Regions from separate parts of the Photobacterium piscicola genome, predicted to be linked through region 1. Evidence: predicted binding sites of a transcription regulator. Region 1 holds the regulator's gene; each other region holds the start of a gene.
The links. Region 1 encodes PurR, which represses purine synthesis genes. Its sites were predicted from a motif close to TNANGNAAACGTTTNCNTNA; they were not measured.

Region 1 (5,600 bases):
TAGTCCTCTCGCCCATGCACAAGCAAGTTCTGCAAGAGTTATTAGTGCAGGTGCGGCTATTACAGAAATCATTAACGCTTTAGGGGCTGAAAAGCAATTAATAGCTGTCGATGTTACCAGTAAAACCCTTGTAGCGGATGATATGCCTAAAGTCGGTTATCACCGTCAACTGTCAGCGGAAAGCCTGATTGCTTTAGCCCCCACTCGTATTATTGGCTCTGATGAAATGGGGCCACAAAAGACATTAACCCTTTTAAAACAATCGGGAATTGAGGTGGATATTGTTAACGGTGGCGAAACGGTGTCTGATTTACTGCATCGAATCGATCAAGTTGCGGCCTTAACCCAACATTCACAACAAGCACAGCAACTTAAGCAAACTATCGCAGCGACAGTAAAAAACATCGAAAAAAACAATACTCATCAGACTCAACCGAAAAAAGTATTGTTCTTAATGATTCATGATGGACGACCAATAAGCGTTGCTGGCAAAAATACCACCGCTGACAGTATTATTACTTTAGCGGGAGCAATAAACCCAGCGGCAGCCGTTATCGCAAACTATAAGCCAGTTTCAACCGAAGCTATTTTGCAAATGCAACCCGACATTATTTTACTTAGCAGCCGCACCACAGCCTCAATTAAAAATATGGCACAACTCATCAAAAAAATGCCGGTATTAGAAGCCACTCCTGCGGCAAAAAATAATGCCATTGCCGTGATTGATGGTACGGCATTAATTGGTGGCTTAGGCATTCATAGTATTAATGAAGCCATGCGTCTTAATCATGTTTTTTACCCACAATCGTAATCTGAGATAAATGTCACCATGAACGTTAGTCGTATTTCACCCCATGTCATTTATTCGATTAGTCTAGGTGCATTACTCTTTGCACTATTAAGCTCTATCGCTATTGGACCGATGGATATCAGTTATAAAGACAGTTTTTTATCTTTATTACCAGGTAAGCATCAACTCGCCACCCATGTTGATTTAGTGATCCATCAAATACGCTTACCACGAACATTATTGTGTATTGCGATTGGTGCCATACTTGCGATCTGCGGAGCGGTGCTACAAGGGTTGTTTCGTAATCCTCTTGCCGATCCGGGCATTATTGGTATTTCAGGAGGTGCTGGCCTAGGTGCTGCGTTTGCGATCATTTTATTTGCCCCATTAATGGCGCAATACCCTTTATTAATGAATATTGGTGCTGTGCCCTTCTTCGCTTTTTTGGGTGGCGCGCTGAGCACATATTTGGTATATCACCTCGGCACTGATAAAAACGGCACATCTGTCGTGGTAATGCTATTAGCAGGTGTCGCAATTGGTGCTATTTCTGGTGCTGGTTTGGGGCTACTTAACTATATTGCCGATGATCAAGCGCTACGTGATTTTTCATTATGGTCAATGGGATCACTTGCAGGGGCGACTTGGTCAAGTATCTGTCTTGCCTTTGTGAGCCTCATTGTTATCTATTATTATTGTTATCGCCAAGCTAATGCATTGAACGCCTTTTTATTAGGAGAAGCTGAAGCCCGCCATATGGGAGTGGATGTTCAACATCTAAAGCGCAGTTTAATTATTGTATGTGCTGCTGGTGTGGGGATTACCGTTGCTATTACAGGTCCTATTGGCTTTATTGGTCTGGTGATCCCCCATTTAGGGCGCATGATTTCAGGCCCTAATCATAAAACATTATTGCCAATCTCAGCTATTCTAGGTGCTTTAATTTTACTTGTCGCAGATATGATCGCGCGTAGTGCGTTTGCACCACAAGAACTCCCCGTTGGTATTATTACCGCTATTTTAGGCGCTCCATTCTTCATTTATCTATTGAATAAACAAAAAGGCAGAATCGCATGACGGTAACCTCTGCACGCCCAACTGTCATTTCGGCACGTGATTTGCAATTAACATTGGCAGGAAAAGTATTATTAGATGACTTTAATATTGATATAAAAGCGGGTGAAATAACGGCGCTACTTGGGCCTAATGGCGCAGGAAAAAGCACGTTACTTAAAATACTCTGCGGTGAAATGACACCTGAAAATGGGCAGGTTACATTTTTTAATCGCGATATTGAAGATTGGCAACGATCTGAATTGGCGTGCCATTTAGGTATTTTACCGCAACACAGTTCGCTGTCTTTCGCCTTTACCTGTAAAGAAGTGGTTGAACTTGGCACTATGCCGCTATGTTTGTCACGCCAAGAAATTGACGATATCACCCTCACAACCATGCGTAATACTGATGTTCTTCATCTTGCACCACGCTTATATCCCACGTTATCAGGGGGTGAAAAACAACGAATCCATTTCGCACGCGTGCTAACACAACTCAGTCAAGCTGATGATAAATGTATTCTAATGTTAGATGAGCCAACATCTGCCTTAGATCTCGCCCACCAGCATAAAACGCTACAAATGGCACAAACCATGGCAGCAAAAGGTGCCGCGGTTATCATCGTATTACATGATCTCAACTTAGCTGCGCAATATGCTCAACGTATGGTCATTATTCAACACGGTAAGATTCAAGCCGATGGATCACCATGGCAAGCATTACAGCCTGAAATAATTAACAATGTCTACGGTTGGAACATTTCCGTACATCCCCACCCTGTTCATGGTTATCCTTATCTACTATCCTAGTATTAAAGTTCATCGTCTTTTTGATTATCTCTTGTAAATTTCAGTAAAATTACTGAAATTTACGATTTTTTGTTGATAGTTATCAAATAATTTACTCCCAGACAATTGAAACGTTGCACTACGCGTAACACTCAGTAAAATGTGAACGCAAGCGATTACACTTGAAAAATATGCAATAATTATAAAGCCGCGAATAAATGCGGCTTTTAGTGTTAATACTATTTAAGTATGCAGTAGACACATTATTGGTGCCAAATTGAATAATTAACGAGAGACTTTACCGAAAAACATTGAATTATATTCATCTCAGTAATTACTCAATTTGGTACCTCACGATTAGCTAGAAACATCTCTAGCACCCATTATTAGAAGAATAAATATGGCAACCATTAAAGATGTTGCACGTATGGCTGGCGTTTCAACTACAACAGTTTCACACGTGATCAATAAAACGCGCTTTGTCGCAGAAGCAACACAGAAAAAAGTACTTGCTGCTGTTGAAGAGCTTAACTACGCACCAAGTGCTGTTGCGCGTAGCCTAAAATGTAATACAACCCGTACAATTGGCATGCTAGTCACTAAGTCAACCAACCCTTTTTTTGCTGAGGTTGTACATGGTGTTGAAGAGTATTGCTACCGTGAAGGTTACACGCTCATTTTATGTAACACTGAAGGTAACCTTTCTAAGCAATATGATTATTTGCGCATGCTTGCAGAAAAGCGTGTCGATGGCTTATTGGTAATGTGTTCTGATCTTGATCAGAAATTACTGGATTTACTTGAGCGTCAAAAAGACCTACCAATGGTAGTGATGGATTGGGGTCCAGAAAGCCCACATACTGATAAAATTCAGGATAATGCTGAGCAAGGTGGCTACATTGCGACTAAGTATTTTATCGATCATGGTCATAGCCGTATCGGTTGTTTATCAGGCCACAACGATAAATCAACGTGTCGTGAACGTCTAAAAGGCTTTAATAAAGCAATGGCAGAAGCAAACTTAGCAGTTAACGAAAACTGGATTCTTGAAGGTGACTTTGAGTGTGATTCAGCCGTTGAAGCTGCTGAGAAGTATATTGCAATGACAGATCGCCCAACCGCCATTTTCTGTTTCAATGATATTATGGCAATGGCACTGATCAGTACTTTTGAACAAGCAGGGTTACGCGTTCCTGGTGATATTTCAATTATTGGCTACGACAATATTGATCTTGCGCCTTACTTCGCGCCACCATTAACAACTATCCATCAGCCAAAGCGTCGTTTAGGTAAAACCGCCATTAAGATTTTAATGGAACGCATGAAGAACAAAGATCATGAACCTCAAATCTTTGAAATGACGCCAGCCATCGTTGAGCGCAAGTCAGTAAAGGATTTACGCTAACACGCCCCCTTTTGATTGAGCCAATATTTTTATTGGCTTTTTTATAGCTAATGAATTTCGCTCGATGATCCTACAAAAAATATCTTATTCTCAAAAACATGAACAAACTCACAGATTCATCAGCTTTAATTAATATTAAAACTTACCTTTTTAAAAGATCGAATATAATAGGTCTTGTAAATACATATAATAGTAAGCAAAAGACTTACAAATTATAAATAATACTTCTATATTGATAATATTATTTATAAAGTGATACATGGATGATTTAGAGTAGGAAAATTCTCTCGTAAATAACTTTAATAATAAGTCAATTTACGACTACTTTAATGTTAGGTGACACTCATTTATTCACCGAGTAGAAGTATGGATAAACCAATATTAAAAAACTCATTAAAATTATTAGACCATTTAGGTAATGTTAAATCGCGTTCTATATTTGGTGGCTTTGGTATTTTCGCAGGCGAAGCAATGTTCGCACTTGTGGTTAATAATAAACTTCACCTAAGAGCAAACGCTAAAACTGAAGAGGAGTTTCAACAAGCGGGATTAGAACCGTACATCTATAAGAAACGTGGGTTTCCTGTAATAACTAAACATTACGCAATTCTTGATGAATGGTGGGAAGAACCTGAAAAAATAATAGAGCAAGCTAAATATTCTCTTGAAGCAGCACTTGCTGATAAAAAAGCAAAAGAATGTTGCGCGCCAGCTAGGATAAAAGATTTACCTAACTTACGCCTATCAAATGAAAGAATGCTCAAAAAAGCAGGTATTCAAACTATTGATCAACTATACGATCTTGGTGCACTCAACGCCTATAAGGCATTACAAAAAACACAAGAGGCATCATTAAGTTTAGAATTATTATGGGCTCTAGAAGGTGCTATACATGGCCAACATTGGTCTGTAATACCAGAAAGTAGACGTAACGAACTGCTCGCAAAACTATAATAAATATATTCGTCAACTGGCTAAGTGACGCTTAAGAATAAAGAGGCTCAGTGCCTCTTTAATTTATTTTATTCGATATCTGCATATAATCTTTCCAAACTATCCTTACTTGAACCTGCACTTCCTCTGAACACATCTTACTGTGTACATTAATTATACAGCACAATTAAAAATACACATTCCATGAAGAAATAGTTATCCAAGATCCTGTTTATTCTTTATATCGAAAATCATAGATACATCCTTCATAAAAACGTATTTTTAACGTTCTTGAACGAATATTTATCCAATACCACACTAAAGCATCATTCACCACATAAAATGTAACAATTCATACATTCATTATTGTTATTTGTTCTTTGTTATATCTAATAATTTTTTGAATAATAAAAATTTTTGTCATTAAATGAAATACAATATCACTTCCCTCGGTCTTGCTACTTAATAGTCGATGTGATTCTCATTTAATAAGGACATACCTTGCGTATATTAACCAAAAAAACATTCTCATTATGGGTCAAACCTTTGCTATGGCTTCAAAAACGCCATTTTGGCAATATTCTCAATCCCGCGAAACTATGGGGACAAAAACCAGTGCTTTTCTGGT
Region 2 (5,600 bases), 1.0 Mb from region 1:
AAGCCTGGATCTTGCGTATCTTTCTTGGCTTCAAATTCTTGTAATGCTCCGGCTGGATTATCACGCATCGCTTGCATTTGATACGTGGTTTCAGCCCAGATTGCACGTAATTCAGTGCGATTCTGTTCAAGAACTAAATCATTACCATTCCAAATACGGACTGTGTCTTCATCTATTACAGTACCAATAATATGGCTGCATGCTGCTAAACCATTTGCCGCTAATACCGCTTGTACGGCTTCAACATCATCACTACGCACTTGAATCACAGCACCTAGCTCTTCACTAAATAACGCTGCTAGCACATCATCACATGCATCCGTTGTAGTGGTATTAATATCAACTTCAATACCAGTGTGACCTGCAAATGCCATTTCAGCTAAAGTGACATATAAACCACCATCACCACGATCATGATAAGCCAATAGCTTCTCGTCACGCACTAAGGTTTGCATCGCATTAAAGAAGCCTTTTAATAATTCAGGGCTATCAACATCAGCGGCTTTATCACCTAACTGCTTATAAACTTGTGCTAAAGCGGTCGCACCAAGACGGTTTTGACCACAACCAAGATCCACCAGCAATAAGCTTGATGCGCCTTTATCAGTGCGTAATTGCGGTGTCACTGTTTTACGAACATCTTCAACGCGACCAAAAGCAGTGATCACTAATGACAATGGTGATGTGACTTCTTTTTCCTCACCATTTTGCTGCCACTTAGTTTTCATTGACATTGAATCTTTACCCACAGGAATCGTTAACCCTAATGCTGGGCATAACTCTTCACCAATGGCTTTTACTGCTTCATATAGACCAGCATCTTCACCGGGATGGCCTGCTGGTGACATCCAGTTAGCCGATAAGTTAATCCGCTTCATATCGCCGATATCAGTACCTGCAATATTAGTAATTGCTTCACCAACCGCTAAACGCGCAGAAGCACCAAAGTTAAGCAGCGCAACAGGCGTACGCTCGCCCATCGACATCGCTTCGCCGTGGTAACTATCATAGCTTGCCGCTGTTACTGCACAGTTAGCCACTGGCACCTGCCAAGGACCGACCATTTGATCACGTGCAACTAGGCCTGTCACACTACGATCACCAATGGTGATTAGAAACGTTTTTTCTGCGACGGCAGGCAGACGTAAAACACGTTGCGTTGCAGCTTCAATGGTGATCTCACTGCGATCAAGCGGCAGCCCAACTACTGTCAGCGTTTGTGCATCACGGTGCATCTTCGGCGCTTTACCCAATAAAATATCCATTGGCATATCAATCGGGGTGTTATCAAAATGACTATCTTCAAGGCTTAAATGACGCTCAGCTGTGGCTTCACCCACCACCGCATAAGGGGCACGCTCACGCTGACAAATAGCATCAAACGTAGCCATATTTTCAGGCGCAATTGCTAATACATAACGCTCTTGTGATTCATTACACCAAATCTCAAGTGGGCTCATGCCTGGTTCATCATTAGGCACATCACGTAATTGAAATTTACCACCACGCTCACCATCGTTAACTAATTCAGGTAAAGCGTTAGAAATACCACCCGCGCCTACATCGTGAATAAAAGCTATTGGGTTGTCATCGCCCATCTGCCAACAACCATCGATCACTTCCTGACAACGACGTTCCATTTCTGGGTTTTCACGCTGCACTGAAGCAAAATCTAAATCTTCTGCTGATTGTCCTGATGCCATTGATGACGCCGCACCACCACCAAGACCAATGTTCATTGCTGGGCCGCCAAGCACAATTAACTTGGCGCCAACAGGTATTTCTTTTTTCTGCACATGATCAGCACGAATATTACCCATGCCACCCGCAATCATAATTGGCTTATGATAACCACGGATTTCTTCACCAGCGTGAGAAGTGACTTTTTCTTCGTAAGTACGGAAATAACCCAGTAGATTAGGACGACCAAATTCGTTATTAAATGCCGCGCCACCCAGTGGGCCTTCTAACATGATATCAAGTGCTGTCACGATACGATCTGGTTTACCAAAATCGGTTTCCCACGGCTGTTCAAAACCAGGCACACGCAAGTTTGATACAGTAAAACCAACTAAACCCGCTTTGGGTTTGCCGCCAATACCGGTTGCGCCCTCATCACGAATTTCACCGCCAGAGCCTGTTGCTGCACCCGGCCACGGTGAAATTGCTGTTGGGTGATTATGGGTTTCAACTTTCATCAAAATATGGGTATCTTCTTGATGATAAGTATATTGACGTGATTGTGGATCAGGGAAAAAACGCCCAACGTGAGACCCTTCCATAACCGCAGCATTGTCTTTATAAGCAGACAACACGTGCTCATGGTTATGCTCATAGGTGTTTTTGATCATTTTAAATAATGATTTTGGTTGATCGACACCATCAATCGTCCAATCGGCATTAAAGATCTTATGACGGCAATGCTCTGAGTTCGCCTGAGCAAACATCATTAATTCAATGTCATTGGGATTACGCTCAAGCTTGGTAAAATTTTCAACCAAGTAATCAATTTCATCTTCAGCCAATGCAAGGCCTAAGGTGAGATTCGCTTGCTCTAATGCTTGACGGCCACCCGTTAGAATATCAACACTTTTCACTGCTGCCGGTTGTGCTTGTATAAATAATGCGCCCGCGGCTTCAACATTATCGGTCACCACTTCCATCATCCGATCATGAAGTAGCGCTTTTAAGTCATCCAATTGTGCTGCAGTAAGTGGTAATGATGATTCAACATAATATGCTGTACCACGCTCAAGACGTTTAATCGTTGTTAAACCACAATTACGTGCAATATCGGTCGATTTTGAAGACCAAGGAGAAATCGTGCCAGGACGAGGAGTAACAAGTAGCAATAAACCTTTAGGCTCGTGCTCTGCAATCGTTGGACCGTATGTGAGTAGACGGGTAAGTTTAGCTTGTTCATCAGCGGTTAGCGTTGTCACCACATCAGCAAAATGGGCAAACTCAGCATAGATATGAGTAATTGGCAGATCTAACTCATGACAACGCTCAAGTAACTTATTAACGCGAAACTCAGACAAAGCGGGTGAACCACGCAAAATTTCCATGTGCAAAGGTCTCTCGATTAGCAGATTAAAAAAAGTGATATTGAGGTAAATTTCAAACCGTAGAAACTTATCTCAATAGCACCTAGTACAAGACTATTCACTGCTTAACTATCACAACGTTATTCACGAGTGCCTAGTATAAGGGAAAAAAATTTGTGACGTAACACCTGACGCAACCGTTTGCGTGTTTTTTTTTCAATCTTAATCAAAATATCAAAAAAACACTATTCCATCTTATTTTTGGGTCATTTTTTAACCGTGAAATAGGATAATGTCCCTTAATCCATTCCGATCTCTAAATTATGATCATTAACTGAACAGTTCAACTTTGCGCAATTAACAGGGTTTGATATAAAGAACATTAATGTTCAGATTAGGTCCGCTTAGTTGATAAATATTCAGTTGTTCACTCTACTTCGTCGTTTTATAAGTCTGCTGTTACTTGCGATATTAACCAATGGCTGTCAATGGCAAGAGAACACGCCCACCAGCCTTGAGAAAATTCAAGATAGTGGTGTATTACGAGTAGGAACGTTAAATAATCAACTGTCTTATTATATCGGCGCAGAAGGTCCAACCGGGCTAGATTATGAACTGGCACAGACCTTTGCTAAAAAGCTCGGGGTTAAACTTGAGATCACAGCGATGTTTACCCTCTCTGAATTATTTCCCGCATTAGAACGCGGCGATATTGATATTATTGCCGCAGGGCTTACAGTGACGCCCGATCGTCTTCAAGGCTATCATCCCGCACCAGCGTATTATTACGCTAGCCAAATCGTGGTGTATAAAAAAGGCCAACGTCGACCGCGTAATCTTGATGAATTAGCTCAAAATAATAAACGCTTAGCTGTTGTCAAAGGCTCAAGTCATGAACAAAAATTAAAGCTTATTCGTACCACTCACCCAACCTTGAAATGGCAATCAATTCCAGAATCAGACATTAACGATCTATTAATTAAAGTCGCGACAGGTGAACTTGATTATACCGTTGCCGATTCTGTTGACGTGGCGTTATTGCAACGTATTCATCCTGATATTGCTATCGCTCTTGAACTGACACAAGACGAGCCAGTAAGCTGGTTTGTAAAACAAAGTGGTAACGACAGTTTGTATGCATTAATGATTGAATTTTTTGGACAGATGAAGAAAAACGGCACCATGACGCTGCTGGAAGAGAAATATTTCGGTCATATCGATCAATTTGATTATGTTGATACTCGTGCTTTTTTACGCGCAGTTAATACCACCTTACCCCAGTGGGAAGCCTTATTTAAACAATATGCTAATGGCTTTGATTGGCGTTTATTAGCCGCGCTTTCTTATCAAGAATCACATTGGGATCCACAGGCAATATCACCAACGGGTGTCCGTGGCATGATGATGCTCACCTTACCGACGGCAGAATCAGTAGGGGTCACTAACCGTTTAGATCCTGAACAAAGCATTCGTGGCGGCAGTGAGTACCTGCGAAAGATGATCGCCCGCGTCCCTGACAGTGTCGAAGAACATGAAAAAGTCTGGTTTGCGCTCGCTTCTTATAATGTTGGCTTTGGACATTTAATGGACGCTCGTCGACTCACCAAAGCACAAGGAGGAAATCCTGATACTTGGGTCGATGTTAAGCAACGCTTACCATTATTAGGTCAACGTAAATATTATATTCAATCACGTTATGGTTATGCACGTGGCAATGAAGCACTGAATTATGTTGAAGGGATTCGACGTTACTACCAAAGTATTATTGGTTATGAACGGGCTCATAGTCGTCAATTTGAAAGTGATAATTTAAAAATTGTTGATGGCCTACAAACGATTACACCAACGCCATCACCACCATCTATCATCGTTGAGTAATCATGCACTCTTCTGAATCAGAGATAGTGATTTAATCGTATTTATCGACGTCGATTTAGAATAATCGACTCATTTTTTACACAATGAGAGTTTGATCAACGTTTGATGATGAACCTATAAAGATCACTATCAAAAGATGCATTGTTATGCATAATAAATACATTGTATCAACAATGACATTATTAACGGCGTCAGCGATATCTTATTTGCTGAAGAATGCTTTGACCGTTATGTCAACGCTATGGATGGAACCATGAAAGTTATCAAATTAAGATCAAAAACACCGCGCATTGCTAAACACCTCACAACCGCAGCAACACGTCGCAAACGTCTAAGTAGTAATATCCGTAAAAAAATTCTATGGCGTCAGCGCAGTTGTATTCTGACGGCAACGGCAGAACATAGCAGCCCAAGCTATTAGCTAATAAGCTTGGAATCATTTATCTAATAATAAATCACCACCAAGCTTATTCGATTTAACTGAACTCAATCATCATGTTGCTGTTGCCTTGCTAATAATTTAGCCGCTTTTTTCTCGGCACGACGGCGCTTAAAAAAAGCTTGTAACTGCGCTCGGCATTCCGTTGCTAATACATCACCCTGAAATAGCACATGATGATTAACACCTTCATAACTAAGCAAATTCATAACACTGCCCGCCGCTCCAGTTTTAGC
Region 3 (5,600 bases), 1.4 Mb from region 1:
GAATTGACTGTGCCAAATAACCGTAGTTATTTGTATTGGTCACTCAGTTCATTGATAAATCTTTCGACTTAACTATTCAACGAGTGCCCACACAGATTGCATGGTCAAATTGTTAAAGAACAACACTGATTTCGTTGCTAGCCAATGGCTTGCTCCGTGTCAGTGAGGTCGTAGTATAGAGAGTTCGATCACATTAGCAAGGGCTAAAGTACAATAAATTTGTCATATTTGCCCGAACGTCCAAATAACGATCAACCGCTACTTTTTTGGTTGTTAATCACTCGAAATATTAGTTATGGTAAAACCATAATTTGACTAATTAAGCATTGTTATGACATTTGCTCTTCGCCATTACCAAAATCACACGCCACAGCTAGCCGATAATGTCTATATAGATATCACAGCAGTCATTATTGGTAAGGTTAACATTGGAACAGACAGTAGTTTGTGGCCTTTGGTTGTTGCGCGTGGGGATGTTAATCACATTCATATTGGCCAACGCAGTAATATTCAAGATGGTTCCATTCTGCACGTTAGTCGAGTTAGCACTACAAACCCTGATGGATATCCACTTATTATAGGTAATGATGTAACTGTGGGTCATAAAGCGATGTTGCATGGCTGTAAGATTGAAGATCGTGTCTTAGTAGGTATGGGAACCATTATTTTAGATGGTGCCATTATTGAACATGATGTCATTATTGGAGCGGGAAGTTTAGTTCCACCAAAGAAACGGCTTTGTTCTGGCTTCCTTTATATAGGAAGTCCTGTTAAACAAATCCGGCCTCTGACAGAACAAGAATTAATGTCATTAACTCAATCAGCAACTAATTATGTTCAATTAAAGGATGAATACCTTAGCCAATAATTATACCTGGTCGTGGTGATGCTATTTATTTAATAACAATATCGCCATTATCATTAAAATCTTCATCCTCAATCATGGCTTCAGCAATATCTTCAATATCAAATCGATATTCAATAAAAGTCGTGATAATAGCTTCTGGTGTTGATAATGCGCATTCACTTTGCTGTTGTAACCATGATAATGGCAACCAACAATTGATCAGTGCGCCACCTTGCTGGGCTGGAAAGTGAATAGCTTGCTGATCTGAATGCCAAGTTTGAATATCAGCAAATAATATATTTTGGTTCATGTAATTTTACTCTTGTAAAAGGCGTCTTAATTCACGTTGTACTTGTTTAGCCCCTGGGCGTAATCCTCGCCATAGCATAAAACTTTCTGCGGCTTGTCCGACTAACATTCCTAAACCGTCAATCGTTTTAAGCGCATTGTATTGTTGCGCCCAGAGATTAAATGCCGTCACACTTGAACCGTAGACCATGTCATAACAACAGGTATGTTGACCGATAACAGCTGTTGGCACGGCAGGAACATGACCACTCAGACTCGCTGAAGTTGAATTAATGATCACGTCAAAACTCTGCTCACCTAAAGCATCAAAAGATAACGCTTCAATATCACCATATTCGGTAAATAGTGCCGCTAACTGTTGGGCTTTGGTCAACGTTCGATTAGTTATAATGAGTGTCTGTGGCTGCTGAGCTAATAAAGGTAAAATCACCCCTCGCGCAGCACCGCCAGCACCGATTAATAAAATACGTTTATCTTTCAGTGCGACCTGTTGTTGCAATAAATCCTGCACCAAGCCTTCACCATCGGTGTTATCACCTAATATACCGCCATCATCGAGGCGTTTTAACGTATTTACTGCACCCGCTAATTGAGCCCGTTGCGTAAGTTGGGTCGCGTACTCAAAGGCTTGTTCTTTAAAAGGCACCGTAATATTACAGCCTTTGCCACCATCAGCAAAAAAAGCATCCATTGCAGTTACAAAACCATCGAGTGCCACTAACTGACTACAATATTCCATCTTCTGGCTGGTTTGACGGGCAAAAAGGGTATGAATGAAAGGAGATTTACTGTGATTGATGGGATTGCCCACCACGATATATTTGTCCATAGTCCATTACTCAAATAAAAGGGCCGATATATCGACCCTACCACTGGATGAAATTACTGCCAAACATTGCTGCTGCCAATTTACCATTCTCGAGGGTGAAGATAATCACAACTCAAACGTGCTTCTGCCGAATCTGGCAGGGGTTGATAACAATATTCCCAGCGCGCTAAAGGTGGCATCGACATTAAAATAGATTCAGTACGACCACCACTTTGCAAACCAAACAGGGTGCCACGATCATACACTAAGTTAAATTCAACATAGCGCCCACGACGGTAAAGCTGAAATTCACGCTCACGTTCACCATAAGGTAACCCATACCGTTGAGCAACAATCGGTATATAAGCATCAATAAAACCATGACCAACCGCTTGAGTATAAGCAAAGCATTTTTCAAAGCCCCATAGGTTGAGATCATCAAAGAACAGCCCCCCAATACCTCGTGTTTCATCACGATGAGGTAAAAAGAAGTATTTATCACACCATGCTTTATGCTGTGAATAAACATCATCACCAAACGGTGCACAGATCGCTTTCGCAGTATCATGCCAATGCTGACAATCATCATCAAACGGATAAAAAGGCGTTAAATCAAACCCACCACCAAACCACCACACCGGCGCTTCACCGTCTTTTTCTGCGATAAAAAATCGCACATTAGCATGGGATGTCGGCACATAAGGATTATGAGGATGAATCACTAATGATACCCCCATCGCTTCAAACCGTCGTCCCGCAAGTTCTGGACGATGAGCGGTTGCAGAAGCTGGCATCTCATCACCATAAACATGAGAAAAGTTAACTCCAGCTTGCTCAAATACCGCCCCATTGCGTAATACACGACTACGACCACCACCACCTTGCTCGCGCTGCCATTGATCTTGTTCAAACTCAGCACTGCCATCTTGTTGTACCAAAGCCTGACAAATAGTGTCTTGAAGTTGAAGCAAAAAAGTTTTTACGGCAGTTTTATTTAGATCTATCTGGTTACGATCAATCATTTATTACCCCTGACGGAAAATATTACCCGTTTGGGCATCACGAATTTCAGAAGGATTATTACGTCCTCCCGTCTCACCATTCAATATTGCAGCTAGTTGATCCCCTAGCTGTTGTTCTACATCAGCCACTGTACGCCCCGGCTCAAGTCCGGTTAAATTAGCACTGGTTGAGGTTATCGGTTTACCAAATTCACGACAAAGTTGTTGAACTAACGGATGCGCGGTCACTCGAACTGCGATGGTCGAAAACTGGCCCGTTAAAAAAACAGGAACATTGGCTTTAGTTGGCATTACCCACGTAACAGGCCCCGGCCATGAGGCTAACACCGCTTGTTTTTGTTGCGGTGTTAATTGGCTATCATCGATATACGGCAATAACTGCTCATAATCAGCGGCAATTAAGATCAAACCTTTTTCCATTGGCCGTTGTTTCAATGCCAATAGTTTATTAACAGCCTGTTGATTATCAGGATCACAACCGACACCAAACACAGCTTCTGTTGGGTAACCAATCACTTGACCTTGCTTTAGTGCTGTAACGACTTGTGTAATATTTGCCACAAATTCCCCTGTTTTTATTCAGCTGATATTTTATTTTTAGTTATGGTAATCATCATACCGACACATGCGTAACAACACCATTGATGGTTAATCATAGCGTAACTTTACCAACGCAAACGTTTTCCTTTGCGCTAAATCACCGTATAATGGCGTAAGTTACACTTTAGTTGTTCATTACCTATAGGAGATTGGAATGAAAGTTGGAATTATCATGGGATCAAAATCTGATTGGCCAACCATGCAACATGCAGCGGAAATGCTAGAACGCTTCAATGTTGCCTACGAAACTAAAGTGGTTTCAGCCCACCGAACTCCTCACCTATTAGCGGAATACGCTGAAACAGCACGTAGCCGTGGTATTAGTGTCATTATTGCTGGTGCTGGCGGTGCGGCACATTTACCCGGTATGACTGCCGCTTTTACCAGTTTGCCAGTGCTAGGCGTTCCCGTTCAATCTCGCGCTTTAAAGGGCATGGATTCATTGCTGTCGATAGTACAAATGCCAAAAGGGATTGCAGTTGGCACGCTCGCGATTGGTGAAGCGGGTGCTGCGAATGCAGGATTATTAGCAGCCCAAATCATTGCCACGCATAACCCCGAAGTTTTAGCTGCAGTGGAAGCGTTCCGACAACAACAAACAGATACCGTACTTGATAACCCAAATCCTACTGAGGATGCATAATGAATCAAGTATTAGTACTGGGTGCTGGGCAGTTAGCACGAATGATGGCGTTAGCTGGTGCACCATTAAATATTACTGTCATCGCCTATGATGTTGTTAGTGCTAATGTTGTACACCCACTGACTCAACAACGCCAATCACTCTCACTGATTGAAGCCATTGCTACTGTCGATGTGATCACTGCTGAATTTGAACATATACCCTCAGATATTTTATCGCTCTGCGCCGCAAGTGGTAAATTTAAGCCTCATCCAGATGCCATCAAGGCCGGTGGCGATCGTCGTATCGAAAAAACATTATTAGATCATGCCAACGTTGCCAATGCGCCCTATTTTGTTATTAATACTCGTGCAGATCTCGATACCGCTATCACGACCTTAGGCCTACCTATGGTGCTAAAAAGTGCTTTAGGCGGTTATGACGGCAAAGGCCAATGGCGCTTAAAAACTCACGATCAAATTGAATCAGTATGGAACGAAATGGTGCACTGCATTGCTGCAACCAATAACCAGGCGATTGTGGCCGAAAAATGGATAGGTTTTGATCGCGAAGTGTCTTTAATTGGGGTTCGTAATGCTATAGGTGAGATTAAAACCTATACCCTCAGTGAAAATGTACACACTGATGGCGTACTCAGCCTTTCAACAGCCATTGTTGGTGACACCACACTGCAACAACAAGCGCAACAGATGTTTACCGCGGTTGCTGAACAACTTAATTATATTGGCGTATTAGCTTTAGAGTTTTTTGAAGTTAATGGTGATTTATTGGTCAATGAAATTGCACCTCGCGTTCATAACTCAGGCCATTGGACGCAACAAGGGGCACAAACGTGTCAGTTTGAAAACCATCTTCGTGCGGTTTGTGACTTGCCATTAGGTGGCACCGAGCTTATTCGTCCAAGCGCCATGCTTAATATTTTAGGACAAGATAGCGTACCGAGGGCGGTATTGGCTTTAGAAAACTGTCATGTGCATTGGTATGGCAAAGAAAAACGGGCTGGCCGGAAAATGGGGCATATCAATATTTGTGCTGCAACACCCGAACAACTGCAATACCAATTAATATTGTTAGGGCAGCAGTTATCACCACAAGATTTTCCGACATTACCACGCTAAATACCGTAAACAAAAAAGCCTGCATCGTAATGCAGGCTTATTGATATTATTCAATATTATCGCTATTTTTCAGTATCCTGATAAGCATTACATTTACGATCAGCACATTGTAATTTAATGCCACTCGCTAATTTCTTTTCTATCAACAACCCAAAACCACACTGCTGACAAACGCCAACAACAGGCTTATTGTTGACCGCAAAGCGGCATTGTGGATATTTATCACACGCATAAAACAGTTTGCCATAACGTG
Region 4 (5,600 bases), 1.2 Mb from region 1:
TGCAGCAGAATTTCATGATGCCACTCATATCACTTATTTGAGTGAAGAAATGTCGCGTGAATTACATTCGCCGACTGATGTGCGGTTATTGCTTGGTGCCCATAGTTATGTGCTATGGATGAAAACCGATGCGATGCCAAATTTCTTAATGCGTATTCCGTTGTCTGAATTGCAAGAAGATGATTTTTCTCCTTTATTTCGTTATAGCTTAATTATTGCCTTTTTAGTGATTGCTGGCGGATGGTTATTTATTCGTATTCAAAATCGGCCTTTAGTCGAATTGGAGCAAGCCGCGTTGCAGGTCGGACGGGGGGAAACCCCACCACAATTACCTGAACAAGGTGCATCGGAAATTCGCTCAGTAACCAAAGCTTTTAATCAAATGTCACAAGGGATTAAACAGCTTGAAGATGATCGAGCGCTATTGATGGCTGGTGTCAGCCATGATTTACGAACGCCATTAACCCGGATTCGGTTAGCGACAGAGATGATGTCAGCAGAAGATAGTTATTTAGCTGATTCGATGATCACTGACACTGAAGAGTGTAATGCTATTATTAGTCAGTTTATGGATTATCTTAAATCGACTAAAAAACAAGCCGAAGAAGATGTTGATCTTAATTTGCTGTTAGAAGATGTTGCTCATACTGAAGGTAGCTATGGCAATGTTATCGAGCAGCAATTAACGCTGATTCCCGGCACTGTTTCAGTCAATGCTGTTGCCCTTAAACGTGCAGTTGCAAACTTGGTGATAAATGCCCAACGCTACGGTAATGGCTGGGTTAAACTTTCCAGTGGTGCTTCGGCTGATCGTAAGTCAGCATGGTTTTGTGTTGAAGATAACGGGCCCGGTATTGCCCCGGATCAAGTCACTAAGATGTTCCAACCATTAACTCGTGGTGATTCTGCCCGTGGCAGTGAAACTGAAGGTACGGGTTTAGGATTGGCGATTGTGAAGCGAATTGTTGATCAAAATGAAGGTTCAATTTCGGTGCGTAACCGCAGCGATGGTGGCTTAAGAGTTGAGATCAGTTTGCCGTTACATAAATTGAAGTAATCTTCTGTAACGCAGTCAACGTGGTTATTGGTGAAATAAAAACCCGCTTTCATTGTGAAAAGCGGGTTTTTTTATGAGGTAATAATTAGTGTTCAGTTGCGGTTGCTTCATCAATCAGTTCAATCGATTCAGCATGTTCGTTTGGTAAAATAATATTTAATAAAATCGCAGTAATACCGCCAGCAGCCATACCAGAAGAAAGAATACTTTTTACTATCTCCGGTAAGAATTGCAGTATTTCAGGTTTTTGGGCGATGCCTAATCCCATTGAAAACGATAATGCCATGATTAAAATCGCACGGCGATCAAGATGACAGCGTGAAATTATACGAATCCCTGATGCGGCAATGGTGCCAAACATGACAATGGTTGCGCCGCCCAATACTGGCTCTGGAATCAATTGAACCAAGCTTGCTACATCAGGAAATAACCCTAGTAGAACCAACATTCCTGCGACAAAGTAGCCGATATAACGGCTCGCCACGCCTGTTAATTGAATAATGCCATTGTTCTGGCTAAAGGTTGAATTAGGAAAGCTATTAAACACAGCAGCCATGGCTGAGTTAAGGCCATCAGCAAGAACGCCGCCTTTGATTCGTTTTAAGTACAACGGCCCTTTTACCGGCTGTTCAGATGTTTCTGAGGTTGCCGTAATATCGCCAATGGCTTCCAGTGACGTAACCGCAAACACTATCATTAACGGAATCAATAAACCCCAATCAAAACTAAGTCCATATTGCATTGGCATTGGAATTGCGATTAGGGTATCAGATGTGGTGATGTTGGTATTTATCATCCCTAGTGACCATGCAAGCAAAGTACCCGCCGCCATTGAAATGACAATAGATGACACCCGTAAATAAGGATTTTTAACACGGTTGAGTAATACGATAAAGCCTAATACCGTGCCTGCTAACATCAGATTATCAAGGCTGCCAAAGCTACCGTCGGCAATTGCACTGTAACCGCCACCAATCGAGGTTAGGCCAATCTGAATTAAGGTTAAACCGATTAATGTCACCACAATACCAGACACTAATGGCGTAATTATGCGTTGGGCGTGTTGTAAAATGCGAGAGATAAACACTTCAGTAAAAGCGGCAAAAATAATGGTCCCAAAAATAGCCGCCATCATGGTTTGAATATCAGCACCGCCAGCTTTAAGGGCTAGGCCTGCACCAATAATAGGCCCCAAGAAATTAAAGCTGGTACCTTGAATTGATAATAAACCAGAGCCAATTGGGCCAAAGGTTTTAATTTGAATAAAAGAAGCTATCCCTGATGCCAGTAATGACATACTGACAATAGTATTAGTATCACTCGCGGATAAGCCTAGTGATTGGCAGATGATCAACGATGGCGTAATGACCGCAACAAACATTGCCAGTAAATGTTGTGTGGCAGCAAACAACGTTTGTGGTAGTGGTGGCCTATCATCTAAGCGGTAAATAAGGTCAGAATTTTTTGGCGTTGCGCTAGTGTGATGCTGAGTCATACGTGATCCTAACTGGCACTCTGAAATCCATTATTCGCGCTGAATGGGCGATTATTGTGTTGTTGGCGGTGATCTGTGATTGCTGTTACTCAGAACCAAATCAACACTGGCAGAGCGTAAAGTGGCAAAATTTTGTCGCTATTGTAGTGATCTTTTGAAAAATAGCAATCGTTTGCTTTGTTTTTAATAATGGAGGCTGCTAGGTCTAAATATTAAGAGGAAGTGAATCACGGTTAATTACTTTTGGCTGTTATAACCGTGATAAAAGAGGAGTTAAGCGTTAGAGTAATTTTCACGTTGACCTATCCAACGATCGATAATAGCGCTGGCGTTATCAGGATATTGGTCATGAATATAGCGGGCTAATTTTTGGACTTGAGGAATCAAATATTGGTCGCGAATTAAATCAGCCACTTTAAAATCAGCAATGCCGGTTTGTTTAGTACCCAGTAATTCACCAGGGCCTCGAATTTCAAGATCGCGTTGCGCTATGACAAAGCCATCACTGCTTTCACGTAATACCGCTAAACGTTTCTGAGCTGTTTTGGTCAGTGGCGCATGATAAAGCAACACACAATGGCTGGCAATTTGACCTCGACCAACACGACCTCGAAGCTGGTGTAATTGAGCGAGTCCAAGTCGTTCGGGGTTTTCAATCACCATTAAACTGGCATTGGGTACATCAACCCCAACCTCGATAACGGTAGTCGCTACCAGTAAATCAATTTCCCCAGCTTTAAAGCTTGCCATAATGGCTTGTTTCTCTTTGGGCTTCATGCGACCGTGAACTAAACCTACTTTAAGTTCTGGCAGTAAGCGCGTTAATTCATCGGCAGTATCTGAAGCGGCTTGTGCTTCTAGTACTTCTGACTCATCGATTAAAGTACATACCCAATAAGTCTGTCGACCTTCTTGTTGGCATGCGGCACGAATACGTTCAATTATTTGCGGACGACGGCTATCAGGCAACGCTACTGTTTGAATTGGCGTTCGTCCTGGCGGTAATTCATCAATCACCGAGGTATCCATGTCGGCATAAGCTGTCATGGCAAGAGTGCGCGGAATCGGGGTTGCAGTCATGACTAATTGATGCGGGTAACGTCCATTTGTTGCGCCTTTTTCGCGAAGATCAAGCCGTTGATGGACGCCAAAGCGGTGTTGTTCATCAATAATAATCAGCGCGAGGTTATTAAACACTACTTGGTCTTGAAATAAGGCATGGGTACCAACCACCATTTTGGCCTCACCACTGGCAATTTGCAGCAGCTCTTTTTCACGGGCTTTGCCTTTGAGCTTACCTGCCATCCAGCCAACTTTAATCCCCATCGGGTTAAGCCACTGGGCAAAGTTAAGTGCATGCTGTTCTGCTAATAATTCTGTCGGCGCCATTAATGCAACTTGATAGCCATGTTCAATAGCGCGTAAAGCGGCAAGGGCTGCAACCAAGGTTTTACCTGAGCCTACATCCCCTTGTACTAAGCGCATCATTGGCTGTGATTGGTTTAGATCTGCCTCAATATCTGCTACCACTCGTTGTTGGGCGCCAGTGGGCGTAAACGGTAAGCTGGCAAGCAATTGCTGTTTAAGGCTATCTTGCGGTGTTAATGACCAACTTTGATGTTGCTGACTTTTACTACGTAGCGCCAGCATCGATAAATTTTGGGCCAATAATTCTTCTAAAATAAGTCGTTTCTGAGCGGGGTGCTTTCCTGCATCAAGTTGTTCTAATGAGATATCAGCTGTAGGACGATGCATCAATTGTAATGCTTGAGCAAGGGTCATTTGTTGATCGTATAACCCGGTTGGAAGTAATTCTGTTACGGCTGATTTTTCAAGTAGAGCTAAGGCTTGATCGGTTAAATTACGTAATGTTGTTTGGCGTAAACCATCAGTGGTTGGGTATACCGGAGTGAGGGTTTCTTCGACACTTAATTCGGTCGGCTCTGAAAAAAGGCGGTAATCAGGATGAATGATTTCTAATCCAAATTGGCTGCCTTTAATTTCACCATAGGCTTTAACTTGTTTGCCTTGGCTAAAGCTATTTTTCATCGCGGCATTAAAATTAAAAAACTTTAATGTCACTGAGCCTGTAGTGTCGCCAATTTTTACTGTCAACATCTTACGTTTGCCAAATTGAATACTGCAATGGCTAACTTCACCTTGAACCGTTAAAAATTGGCCAGGAGAGACGCGATTAATCGGCCAAATGCGGGTGCGATCCTCATAACGAAGTGGCAAATGAAACAGCACATCTTGAACATTATTAAGCCCAATTTTATGGAGTTTTTCTGCCATTTTTGCGCCAACACCTGCCAGTTCGGTGAGGGCGACAGTGTTGAGGAGTTGTCCGCTCATGGTTAGTCCTTTTTAATTTCGCTAGCTGCGACGGGATGTTTGATTTTCTTCGCTTGCATTGCAGCCCACCATTGTTCATCAGCAACAATTTGGCCTTGATCATCTAATTGTGGGTAAGGTAAGTTTTTCTGTTTAGCGACATTGGCTAATACTGGGTGACCACGCTCAAATAAAATGCGATTGACTACATTGTCATCAAGTAAGGTGGTGGTGCGATCATACATACCCGCATTTTGACGTTGGCGTTGTGCTTCATACAAAATTAATGCACTTGCAACGGAAACATTGAGTGACTGTACCATGCCTACCATTGGAATAATGATGTCTTGGTCTGCCAGTGCTAATGCTTCAGCGGTGATCCCATTTTTTTCGCCGCCGAGAATAATCGCGGTCGGTTTTGTGTAATCAATCTCACGAAAATCGACGGCAGTGGTCGATAAATTGGTAGCAAGCACCTGCATTCCCTGAGCTTTTAAGGCGCTAATGGCATTGACCATTGTTGTGTGAGTTTCAAGTTCAACCCAATTACGAGCTCCCGCTGAGGTATGACTCAATACTTTCATCGCTTCTTTGGGCCATACGGCATGCACTTTATGAACCCCAACTGCATCGGCGGTACGAATAATGGCAGAGACATTGTTGGGTTTATGGACTTCTTCCATACACACGGTGAGATCAGGTTGGCGAGTGGCT

Region 2: a site for PurR is predicted at 3,237-3,256, ahead of purL (phosphoribosylformylglycinamidine synthase). Genes of this name have one in related genera too.
Region 3: a site for PurR is predicted at 3,656-3,675, ahead of purE (5-(carboxyamino)imidazole ribonucleotide mutase). Genes of this name have one in related genera too.
Region 4: a site for PurR is predicted at 2,713-2,732, ahead of ACJZU6_RS02360 (uracil-xanthine permease family protein). Genes of this name have one in related genera too.

What each region holds. Positions count from the first base shown of each region.
Region 1 covers NZ_CP175534.1:1,692,810-1,698,409, reverse strand. The annotation lists gene ACJZU6_RS08140 (ABC transporter substrate-binding protein) at 1-811, shown strand, start outside; gene ACJZU6_RS08135 (iron ABC transporter permease) at 830-1,867, shown strand; gene ACJZU6_RS08130 (heme ABC transporter ATP-binding protein) at 1,864-2,655, shown strand; gene purR (HTH-type transcriptional repressor PurR) at 3,035-4,039, shown strand; gene ACJZU6_RS08120 (TfoX/Sxy family DNA transformation protein) at 4,406-4,993, shown strand; gene ACJZU6_RS08115 (carboxymuconolactone decarboxylase family protein) at 5,474-5,600, shown strand, end outside.
Region 2 covers NZ_CP175534.1:2,696,215-2,701,814, forward strand. The annotation lists gene purL (phosphoribosylformylglycinamidine synthase) at 1-3,068, opposite strand, end outside; gene mltF (membrane-bound lytic murein transglycosylase MltF) at 3,459-4,925, shown strand; gene ACJZU6_RS12815 (hypothetical protein) at 5,179-5,346, shown strand; gene tadA (tRNA adenosine(34) deaminase TadA) at 5,412-5,600, opposite strand, start outside.
Region 3 covers NZ_CP175534.1:297,399-302,998, forward strand. The annotation lists gene ACJZU6_RS01435 (gamma carbonic anhydrase family protein) at 332-868, shown strand; gene ACJZU6_RS01440 (DUF1488 domain-containing protein) at 894-1,157, opposite strand; gene aroE (shikimate dehydrogenase) at 1,164-1,985, opposite strand; gene hemF (oxygen-dependent coproporphyrinogen oxidase) at 2,066-2,986, opposite strand; gene tsaC (L-threonylcarbamoyladenylate synthase type 1 TsaC) at 2,990-3,547, opposite strand; gene purE (5-(carboxyamino)imidazole ribonucleotide mutase) at 3,741-4,229, shown strand; gene ACJZU6_RS01465 (5-(carboxyamino)imidazole ribonucleotide synthase) at 4,229-5,347, shown strand; gene ACJZU6_RS01470 (topoisomerase DNA-binding C4 zinc finger domain-containing protein) at 5,410-5,600, opposite strand, start outside.
Region 4 covers NZ_CP175534.1:493,223-498,822, forward strand. The annotation lists gene envZ (two-component system sensor histidine kinase EnvZ) at 1-1,057, shown strand, start outside; gene ACJZU6_RS02360 (uracil-xanthine permease family protein) at 1,143-2,552, opposite strand; gene recG (ATP-dependent DNA helicase RecG) at 2,826-4,907, opposite strand; gene trmH (tRNA (guanosine(18)-2'-O)-methyltransferase TrmH) at 4,910-5,600, opposite strand, start outside.